Regions from separate parts of the Nocardiopsis sp. TNDT3 genome, predicted to be linked through region 2. Evidence: riboswitches for the same ligand, from Rfam matches in the RefSeq annotation. Region 2 holds a riboswitch; the other holds the start of a gene.
The links. A riboswitch is a leader RNA that binds a small molecule or an ion and turns the genes downstream of it on or off. The one in region 2 is predicted to bind cobalamin.
Positions count from the first base shown of each region.

Region 1 (4,504 bases), on a different contig from region 2:
CTCACCCGGAACCGCCCGCCGCGCCGTGACGCCGCGCCCTTCAGGCCTCCTCGGAAGCCTCCTCGGCCCCCTCAGCGGGCTCACCGGCCTCCTCGGAGGGGTCGGCGTCCTCCTCCGGGGCGTCGGGGACCCCGTCCATGTAGCTCTGGCCGGGGGTCGTGGTCCCCAGCAGCTGGGACACCGTGACCATGGTGTACCCCTGCTCGTCCAGTTCCCGGATGGCCGTGCGGGAGGCGTCGACGGTGGTGCCGTGGATGTCGTGCATGAGGATGATCGCCCCGTCCGAAGCGCCCTCCAGCACCCGGTCGTGGATCACCGAGGCCTTGCGGTCCTTCCAGTCGAGGGTGTCCACGCTCCACAGGATCTGGGCCAGGCCCATGTCCGCGGTCACCGAGGCCACGCCCTCGTCGGTCGAGCCGTAGGGCGGGCGCATGAGGTTCATGGTGTAGCCGGTCTCGCGGTACACCAGCGCCTGCACGACGTCCAGGTCCGCGCGCACCCCTCCCGCGCCCAGACCGGCCAGGTCGGGGTGGTTCAGGGTGTGGTTGGCGATCTCGTGCCCCTCCGCGTAGGCGCGCCGCACCGTGTGCGGGTGCTCCATGACGGGGTTGCCGGTGACGAAGAACGTGGCCCGCGCGTCGTACTCGGCGAGGGCGTCCAGCAGTTCGGGGGTGCGCCCGCCGGGCCCGTCGTCGTAGGTCAGCGCCACGCACTTGGTTTCGGGGTCGGAGCAGTCGACCTCGGGGTCCACCGCGGGCACCTGCCCGGGCACGGCGCCCTCCTCCTGGCCGTCCTTGTCGGCCTGGGGCGGGGCGGCGATGGAGAAGTCCTCCACGCCCACGGTCGCGGCGTCGCGCACGCGCAGGCCCAGTTCGGACAGCAGGCCCTCGGCCTCACCGGCGGCGACCACCGCGCGCGTGCGGCCCTCCTCCGCCGGGGCGACCTGCCCGGCGTCGAACTCCACGACCAGGTCGCCGTCGGGGTTGAAGCCCACCGAGTCGTACAGGGAGCTGATCGGGTGGACGACGCCGGGGTCGGCCGGGCCCTCCCCGCCCTCCCCGCTTCCGACGGCGCCGCGCACCAGGCCGTTGAGCTCCTCCAGCTGCTCCTGGCCGCCGACCAGTGCGGCGGAGGGGTGGTGCGCCGCGGTCTCGGTGTCGTACCAGTAGGTGGTGTACCCCTCCCGGGACCCCTCGGAGTCGGTCTCCACCCGGGTCACGCGGACCCCCAGCAGGCCGTCGCGCGCCGCGGTCAGGTTCCACCCCGCCTCGAAGGAGACCGCGCCGGGGTTGGCGGCCTCGAAGGCGTGCACCTCGTCGGTCAGCTCACGCTCCAGGAAGTCGGCCAGCGGCTCGGCGTTGGGGATCACCGGATAGGTCACCGCGACGGAGATCTCCCCGTCGTAGGGCAGTTCGGCCTCCTCCAGGCCCGCCACCGCGGCCGCGTCCACCTCGGTGAGCCCGTCGGGCTCACCGGAGGCCGGGGGCGACGGCTCGCTCTCGGAGACCGGCGCTCCATGCGTCCGCGGCCCGGGCTCGGGCTCCCCGGAGGAGCGGGTGGCCAACAACACCATGCCCGCCAGGACCGCCAGGGCTACCACGACCGTGATCAGGGGGTGGTCCGGTGCCATGGCGAGGCGGGACTGCTTACTCACGAGGGAATCTCCACGTTCATCGCTCAGACGAACGTCCGCGGGGAGCAGAGGGGAGCTCACCCGCGCAACGCTTGACTTCGTGTGTGACGCCGGTCGAAGGACGGGGGTTCTCACCGTCCGGGCCGGGCGCATGGGGCCGCACGCCGGGTACAGGGGCGAAGGGGGCCCTCCCTATACTTGCAGCCGTGGAAGGTACATGATCCACCCCCGCGTCCCGGGTCCGGCCCGGAACGGGCGGGGCGGAACCATGTCGCAAGAGGGAACCCGGTGCGAGTCCGGGACTGCCCCGCAGCGGTATGGGGGAACGAACGTCGCCATGAGCACTGGTAGTGCCGGTCGCGGAGACCGCACACCGGGAAGCGGCGGCCAGTAGGAGGAGCGGTGTCGGCACCGCCCGCGCCCCCGAGTCCGAAGACCTGCCTCCACCCGGCGACGCACCCGCGGCGCCGGTGGTCCCGCGCCCCGAGGGAGGGCCGGAGGCGGTGGCAGGTCCGGTGCGCGCCCGCGGCGCGTCCGTCGGCGTGTCCTCCCCTCTTCTCCCCTCGCGGCCGGTACCCGGCTTTCGACGAGGGAGAGAAGCTCATGACCACGACCCCCGCGCCGTCCGCGGCCCCGGGCGGACCACGCCCCTCCGTGCGCTCGACCGTGCACGGCTACCCGCGCATCGGCCCCGCCCGCGAGCTCAAGCGCGCCTGCGAGTCCCACTGGAGGGGCCGCACCACCGCCCGCGAACTGGACGAGGTCGCCGCCGGGCTGCGCCTGGGCGTCTACGCCCAGATGCGCGAGGCCGGTGTCGACGACATCCCCTCCAACACGTTCTCCTACTACGACCACGTGCTGGACACCGCGGTCCTGTTCGACCTGGTCCCCTCCCGCTTCGCCCCTCCCGCCGCGGCGGCGGACCGCGAGGAGGAACTGCGCCGCTACTTCGCGCTCGCCCGCGGCGAACAGGGCGCCCCGCCGCTGGAGATGACCAAGTGGTTCGACACGAACTACCACTACCTGGTCCCCGAGCTCTCGCCCGGCAGCCGTCCCCGCCTGGTGGGCGACAAGCCCGTCGCCGAGTTCCGAGAGGCGGCCGAGGCGGGTTTCCACACCCGCCCGGTCCTGGTCGGTCCGCTCACCTTCCTGCTGCTGGCCAAGCCCGCCGACGGCGCCCCCGAGGGCTGGGAACCCGTCCAGCTGCTCGACCAGCTCCTGGAGGCCTACGCCCAGCTGCTCGGCGACCTGCGGGCCGCGGGCGCCACCGAGGTCCAGCTGGACGAGCCGATCCTGGCCACCGACGAGGGCCGCGCCGCCGTCGGCCACCTGGAGCGCGCCTACCAGTACCTGGGCGCGGTCACCGACCGCCCCTCCCTGCTGGTGTCCACCTACTTCGGCTCCATCGGCTCCGCCGCCCTGCGCGTCCTCAAGGACTCCGCGGTCGAGGCGGTCGGCCTGGACCTGGTCACCGACGACGAGGGCGTGGACGACCTGGTGCGGGTCTCCGGCCTGGGCGCCACCCGCCTGGTCGCGGGCGTGGTGGAGGGGCGCAACGTCTGGCGCACCGACATCCCGGCCGCCGTCGCCGCGCTCGGTACCCTGCTCGCCCTCACCGACGAGCTGACCGTGAGCACCTCCTGCTCCCTGCTGCACGTGCCCCTGGACCTGGACGCCGAGCCCTTCCTGGCCCCCGAGCTGCGCGGGGCCCTGGCCTTCGCCAAGCAGAAGGCCGAGGAGACGGCCCTGCTCGGCCGCGTGCTGTCCGAGGGTGCCGAGTCCGAGCACACCGGACGGGGCGGCGTCCGTCCCCCCGCCTTCACCGACGCGCGCGTGCGCGCCCGCCTCGACGCCCTGGGCCCGGACGCCTACGAGCGCCCGCGGGAACGCGGCAGGCCCACCGACACCCCGCTCACCACGACCACCATCGGGTCCTTCCCGCAGACCGCCGAGCTGCGCCGCGCCCGCGCCGCGCACCGCAGGGGGGAACTGGCGGAGGACGCCTACAAGGCCGTCCTGCGCGAGGAGATCGACCGGGTCGTCGCGCTCCAGGAGGAGATCGGACTGGATGTGCTCGTGCACGGCGAGCCCGAGCGCAACGACATGGTCCAGTACTTCGCCGAGCAGCTGGAGGGCTACGCCACCACCGAGAACGGCTGGGTGCAGTCCTACGGTTCGCGGTGCGTGCGCCCGCCGATCCTGTTCGGCGACGTCTCGCGCCCCCAGCCGATGACGGTCGAGTGGACCACCTACGCCCAGTCGCGCACCGACAAGCCGGTCAAGGGCATGCTGACCGGTCCGGTCACCATGCTCGCCTGGTCGTTCGTGCGCACCGACCAGCCGCTGGGCGAGACCGCACGCCAGGTGGCCTTGAGTTTGCGCGACGAGGTCGCCGACCTGGAACGCGCCGGGATCCGCCATATCCAGGTGGACGAGGCGGCCCTGCGCGAACTGCTGCCGCTGCGCTCGGAGCACCGGGCGCGGTACCTGGACTGGGCGGTGGGCTCCTTCCGCCTGGCCACGTCGGGGGTGTCGCCGTCCACGACCATCCACACGCACATGTGCTACTCGGAGTTCGGGCTGATCGTCGGCGGCATCGAGGCGCTGGACGCCGACGTCACCAGCGTGGAGGCCGCCCGCTCGCGCATGGAGCTGGTGCGGGACCTGGGCGAGCGCGGCTACGGGCGCGGGATCGGCCCGGGCGTGTACGACATCCATTCCCCGCGGGTGCCCTCGGTGGAGGAGATCGAGGGGGCGCTGCGGCTGGCGGTCGCGCACATCGACGCCCGGAACCTGTGGGTGAACCCCGACTGCGGCCTCAAGACGCGCGGTTACGCCGAGGCCGAACAGGCCCTGCGCAACATGGTCGAG
Region 1 is NZ_QPFC01000026.1:142-4,645, forward strand. Features, by position in the region: gene DQW06_RS00660 (polysaccharide deacetylase family protein) at 41-1,630, opposite strand; cobalamin riboswitch at 1,909-2,072, shown strand; gene metE (5-methyltetrahydropteroyltriglutamate--homocysteine S-methyltransferase) at 2,237-4,504, shown strand, end outside.
Region 1: it holds a riboswitch for cobalamin, as region 2 does, so the genes downstream of both, metE (5-methyltetrahydropteroyltriglutamate--homocysteine S-methyltransferase) here and DQW06_RS21825 (ABC transporter substrate-binding protein) in region 2, are expected to answer to the same signal.

Region 2 (4,075 bases):
CCCAGTTCACCGCCGCTGACACTCGGCCCGAAAGTTAACACCTATTACGGTTGGGTTGTCGGCACGTCCAACCCCCGATCCCCTCGGAGCACCCATGATCGACCCCGATTCCTTCGGTACCGCGCTGTGGACCGTGCTGATCGTCGCCGCGGTCGTCATCGCCTTCGGGCTCGCCGCGCTGTCGGACATGGCCATGCGCCGCCGCGAGGACCGTGCCGCGCGCGCCGCCGGGCGCGACAACCCCGTGGCGGCGCGTGCGGGCGAGCGGCAGCGCGTGAACGGGAGCGGTCCCGCCGGCGGCGGGGGCTCCCGAGCCTGAGACCGCGGTGCCGCCCGCGCGGCTCACGCCACCAGGCGGGCGAACAGCCCCGGGTCGGCGTTGCCCCCCGAGACGACCGCGACCGTCTCCTGCGGGCGGCCGGGCGCGGTGGGCACCCGGCCCGCCAGGACCGCGGCGGCGGCCAGGGCCCCGCTGGGCTCGGCGACCAGGCGCGCCCCGTGGGCGAGGGCGGCGACGGCGCGGGCGATCTCCTCCTCGGTCACGGTGACGACCTCGTCCAGGCGGGCGCGCAGGTGGGCGAAGGTCAGCTCGGACAGGCACACGCGCACCCCGTCGGCCATGGTGCGGTGGGTGCGCTCGGGCGGCCAGGTGACCAGGCTTCCGGTGCGCAGGCTCTCGGCGGCGTCGGCGGCCAGTTCGGGCTCCACCCCCACGACGCGGACCCGGCGCGGGCCCGCGGCGGCCAGCGCGGCGGTGGCCACCCCCGAGGCGAGCCCGCCTCCGCCCACGGGCACGACGACGGTCGCGACCCCGGGCGACTGCTCCAGGATCTCCAGGCCGACCGTGCCCTGGCCCGCGATGACGCTCGGGTCGTCGAAGGGCGGGACCAGGGCGAGCCCCTCCTCGTCCCGGAGCCTGCGGGCGGTGGCCTCCCTCTCCCGGGGGGCGACCATGACGATGCGGGCTCCCAGGGCGCGCATGCGGTCGACCTTCACCCCGGGCGCGCCCTCGGGGACGACGACGGTGCAGGGCACCCCGTGCCGGGCGGCGGCGTGGGCGAGCGCCTGGCCGTGGTTGCCCGAGGAGTGGGTCACCACACCGCTTCGGCGCTGGTCGGGGTCGAGCAGGGCGACGGCGTTGGTGGCGCCGCGCAGCTTGAAGGCCCCGGTGGGCTGGAGGCTCTCGGGTTTGAGCAGGAACGGCGGCCCTCCGGCGGGGCCCGCCGTCAGCGGGGTGCGCACCACCTCCCCGCGCAGGCGTTCCCGGGCGGCGCGGACGTCCTCCACCGTGATCAGTTCCATGCGCCCTCTATGCCCGGTCCCGGTCCGGCCACGCGTGCGGACGGCGCTCCGCCGGTCGGGCGGCTCGCGGGGGTCCGGTCGTCGGCCGGAGGGGAGCGGGTCTCGCGGAAGGGACCCGCGTGCACTACCGTGGCCGGTTGACTGTCAGCACAAGTCCATATCGTCGACGTCGCAGTGCACGGGAAGCCGGTGGAAGTCCGGCGCGGTCCTCGCCACTGTGACCGGAGTGCGCCTCCCGCACGCCACTGGGCCGGACACGGCTTGGGAAGGGTGGGGGCGCGGGGCCAGAGCCCGACTCCGGGAGCCAGGAGACCGGCTGCGACCGTCCGCGTCATCAGACCACGAAGGATGGTTTGTTCGATGAAGCCCACCGGGGCACGCGCGGTCCGGTACCGCCTGCCCGCCTGCGCCGCCCTCGCCCTGCTCCTGGCCACGACCGCCTGCGGCGGGGGCTCCGCCGCCCCCTCCCCCGAGGCTGCCGGGGAGACGATCCGCAACTGCGGCGTCGACGTGGCCGCGGACAGCCCGCCGGAACGGGTGTTCGCCGCCTACCAGCCCGCCATCGAGACCGCCCACGCGCTGGGCCTCAGCGACCGCCTGGTGGGGACGGCGTTCCTGGACGCCGCCGTCCTGGAGGAGTACGCCGACGCCCAGGCCGGGCAGGAGTACTACCCCAACCTGCCCAGCCGGGAGGAACTGCTCAGCCACGGGCCCGACTTCGTGCTCGCCGGGTTCAACGACGTGTTCACCGACGAGAACCTCGGTACGCGGGCCTCCCTGCGCGAGCTGGGCATCGGCAGCTGGATCCCGGCTCCGCTGTGCCCTAGCGGGGACGGCCGCACCGACGCGACCATCGACCCGGCCTCGGTGACGATGGACAACGTCTACGCCGACCTGCGGAACCTGGGCGCCCTGTTCGACGCGCGCGAGCGCGCCGAAGAGGTCATCGCGGACATGGAGGGCACGATAGGCGGGGTCACCGAGGCCCTGGAGGGCGGCGTGCCTGAGGAGGACCGGCCCTCGGTGATGGTCGGCCGCCCCAGCGACCAGGGGTTCCGGGTGGCCGGCGGGCAGGACTTCTCCACCGAGATCATCCGGCTGGCCGGAGGCGTCAACGCCTTCGCCGACCTGGACGGCGGTCGCAACCACGACGTGGCCGTCGAGGACGTGATCGCGCGCGACCCCGACTTCATCCTGGTCGACGTGTGCTGCGACGCGCGGATGACCGCCGCCGACGCCGCCCCGGACGTGGAGCGGATCACGGCCGATCCCGTGCTGGCCAACCTGACCGCGGTCACCGAGGAGCAGGTGGAGGAGTTCACCTTCGCCGACCGTTCCGCGGGTGTGCGCAGCGCGGCCGCGGTGGAGACGGTCGCCCGGATCCTGCACCCCGGCCTGTTCGGGTAGGCGGGCCGGTGGCCCCCCATGTGGCCGGGAGGCCCGTGACGGCCGTGCCCTCGGGAGTCCGGCGCCGGCTGCGGGCCGCGGCCGACGGTTCCGGGGTTCTCGTCAGTGCCCGCGCCCGCGTCGCCGGGTTGGCGGTGGCGCTGCTGGTCCTGGCCGCGACCCTGCTGGCGTCGGTCCTGGTCGGTTACGAGCGGCTGTCCGTGGCCGACGTGTACCTCGCCTACGCCGGTTTCACCGGTTCGGACACCGACTTGGTCGTGCGGCACCTGCGTGTGCCGCGTACCCTGGCCGGGCTGGCGGTCGGCGCGGCCTTGGGCGTGTCCGGGGTCCTGGCGCAGGGGGTGACCCGCAACCCCCTCGGTGACCCCGGCGTCCTCGGCATCAACGCGGGCGCCTCCCTGGCGGCGGTCCTCGCGATCAGCGTGTTCGGGGTGTCCGCGCTACTGGGCTACGTCGGCTTCGCCTTCGCGGGCGCGGCGGTCGCCGCCTGCGTGGTCCACGCCGTGGGTTCGCTGGGTCCGGAGGGGGCCAGTCCGGTCAGGCTCACGCTCGCCGGAGCCGCGGTCTCGGCCCTGCTGGGTTCGCTGACCTCGGCGATCGTCCTGCGCGACCGCGCGAGCCTGGACGAGTACCGGTTCTGGGTGGTGGGCTCGCTGGCGGGTGCCGACGGCGCGGCGCTGCTCCAGGCGCTGCCGTTCCTGGCCGCCGGGCTGGTGACGGCGGTGGCGGTGGCCCGGTCCCTGAACGCGGTGGCGCTCGGCGACGAGCTGGCCCGCTCCCTGGGGACACGGCTGTGGCTGGTGCGCGGGACGAGCGCCCTGGCGGTGGTGCTCCTGGCCGGGACGGCGACGGCCGTGGCGGGTCCGATCGGCTTCGTCGGGGTCGCCGTGCCGCACGTGGCGCGGGTCATGGTCGGCCCCGACCACCGATGGGTGCTGCCCTGGTCGGCGGTGCTGGCGCCCGTCCTGTTGTTGGCGGCCGACGTCGCGGGCCGGGTGGTGGCGCGTCCCGAGGAGTTGCAGGTCGGCGTCCTCACCGCTCTCATCGGTGCGCCGTTCTTCGTCCTCGTGGTGCGCGGGCGAAGGGTGGCGGGGCCGTGACGGCGCGCTCCGGGGCCCTGGGTCCCCGAACGGGGGTGGCCCGCCTGGGCGGACTGTCGGTACGGGTGTACTGGCCCGCGGTACTGCTCGGCGGCCTGCTCACCGCCCTGGCCGCGGCGGTGGCCCTGGTCTCGCTGACCCTGGGGGACTTCGAGCTGGGCGTGGGCGAGGTGGTGGACGCGCTCACCGGCCGTGCCGGGGTGATGGTGACGCACGTGGTGGTGGAGATGCGGCTGCCGCGTGTGCTCACCGCGCTGGGTGTGGGC
Region 2 is NZ_QPFC01000927.1:135-4,209, reverse strand. Features, by position in the region: gene DQW06_RS21835 (hypothetical protein) at 95-319, shown strand; gene DQW06_RS21830 (threonine/serine dehydratase) at 343-1,302, opposite strand; cobalamin riboswitch at 1,458-1,638, shown strand; gene DQW06_RS21825 (ABC transporter substrate-binding protein) at 1,663-2,709, shown strand; gene DQW06_RS21820 (iron ABC transporter permease) at 2,745-3,809, shown strand; partial or broken gene DQW06_RS21815 (iron chelate uptake ABC transporter family permease subunit) at 3,806-4,075, shown strand, end outside.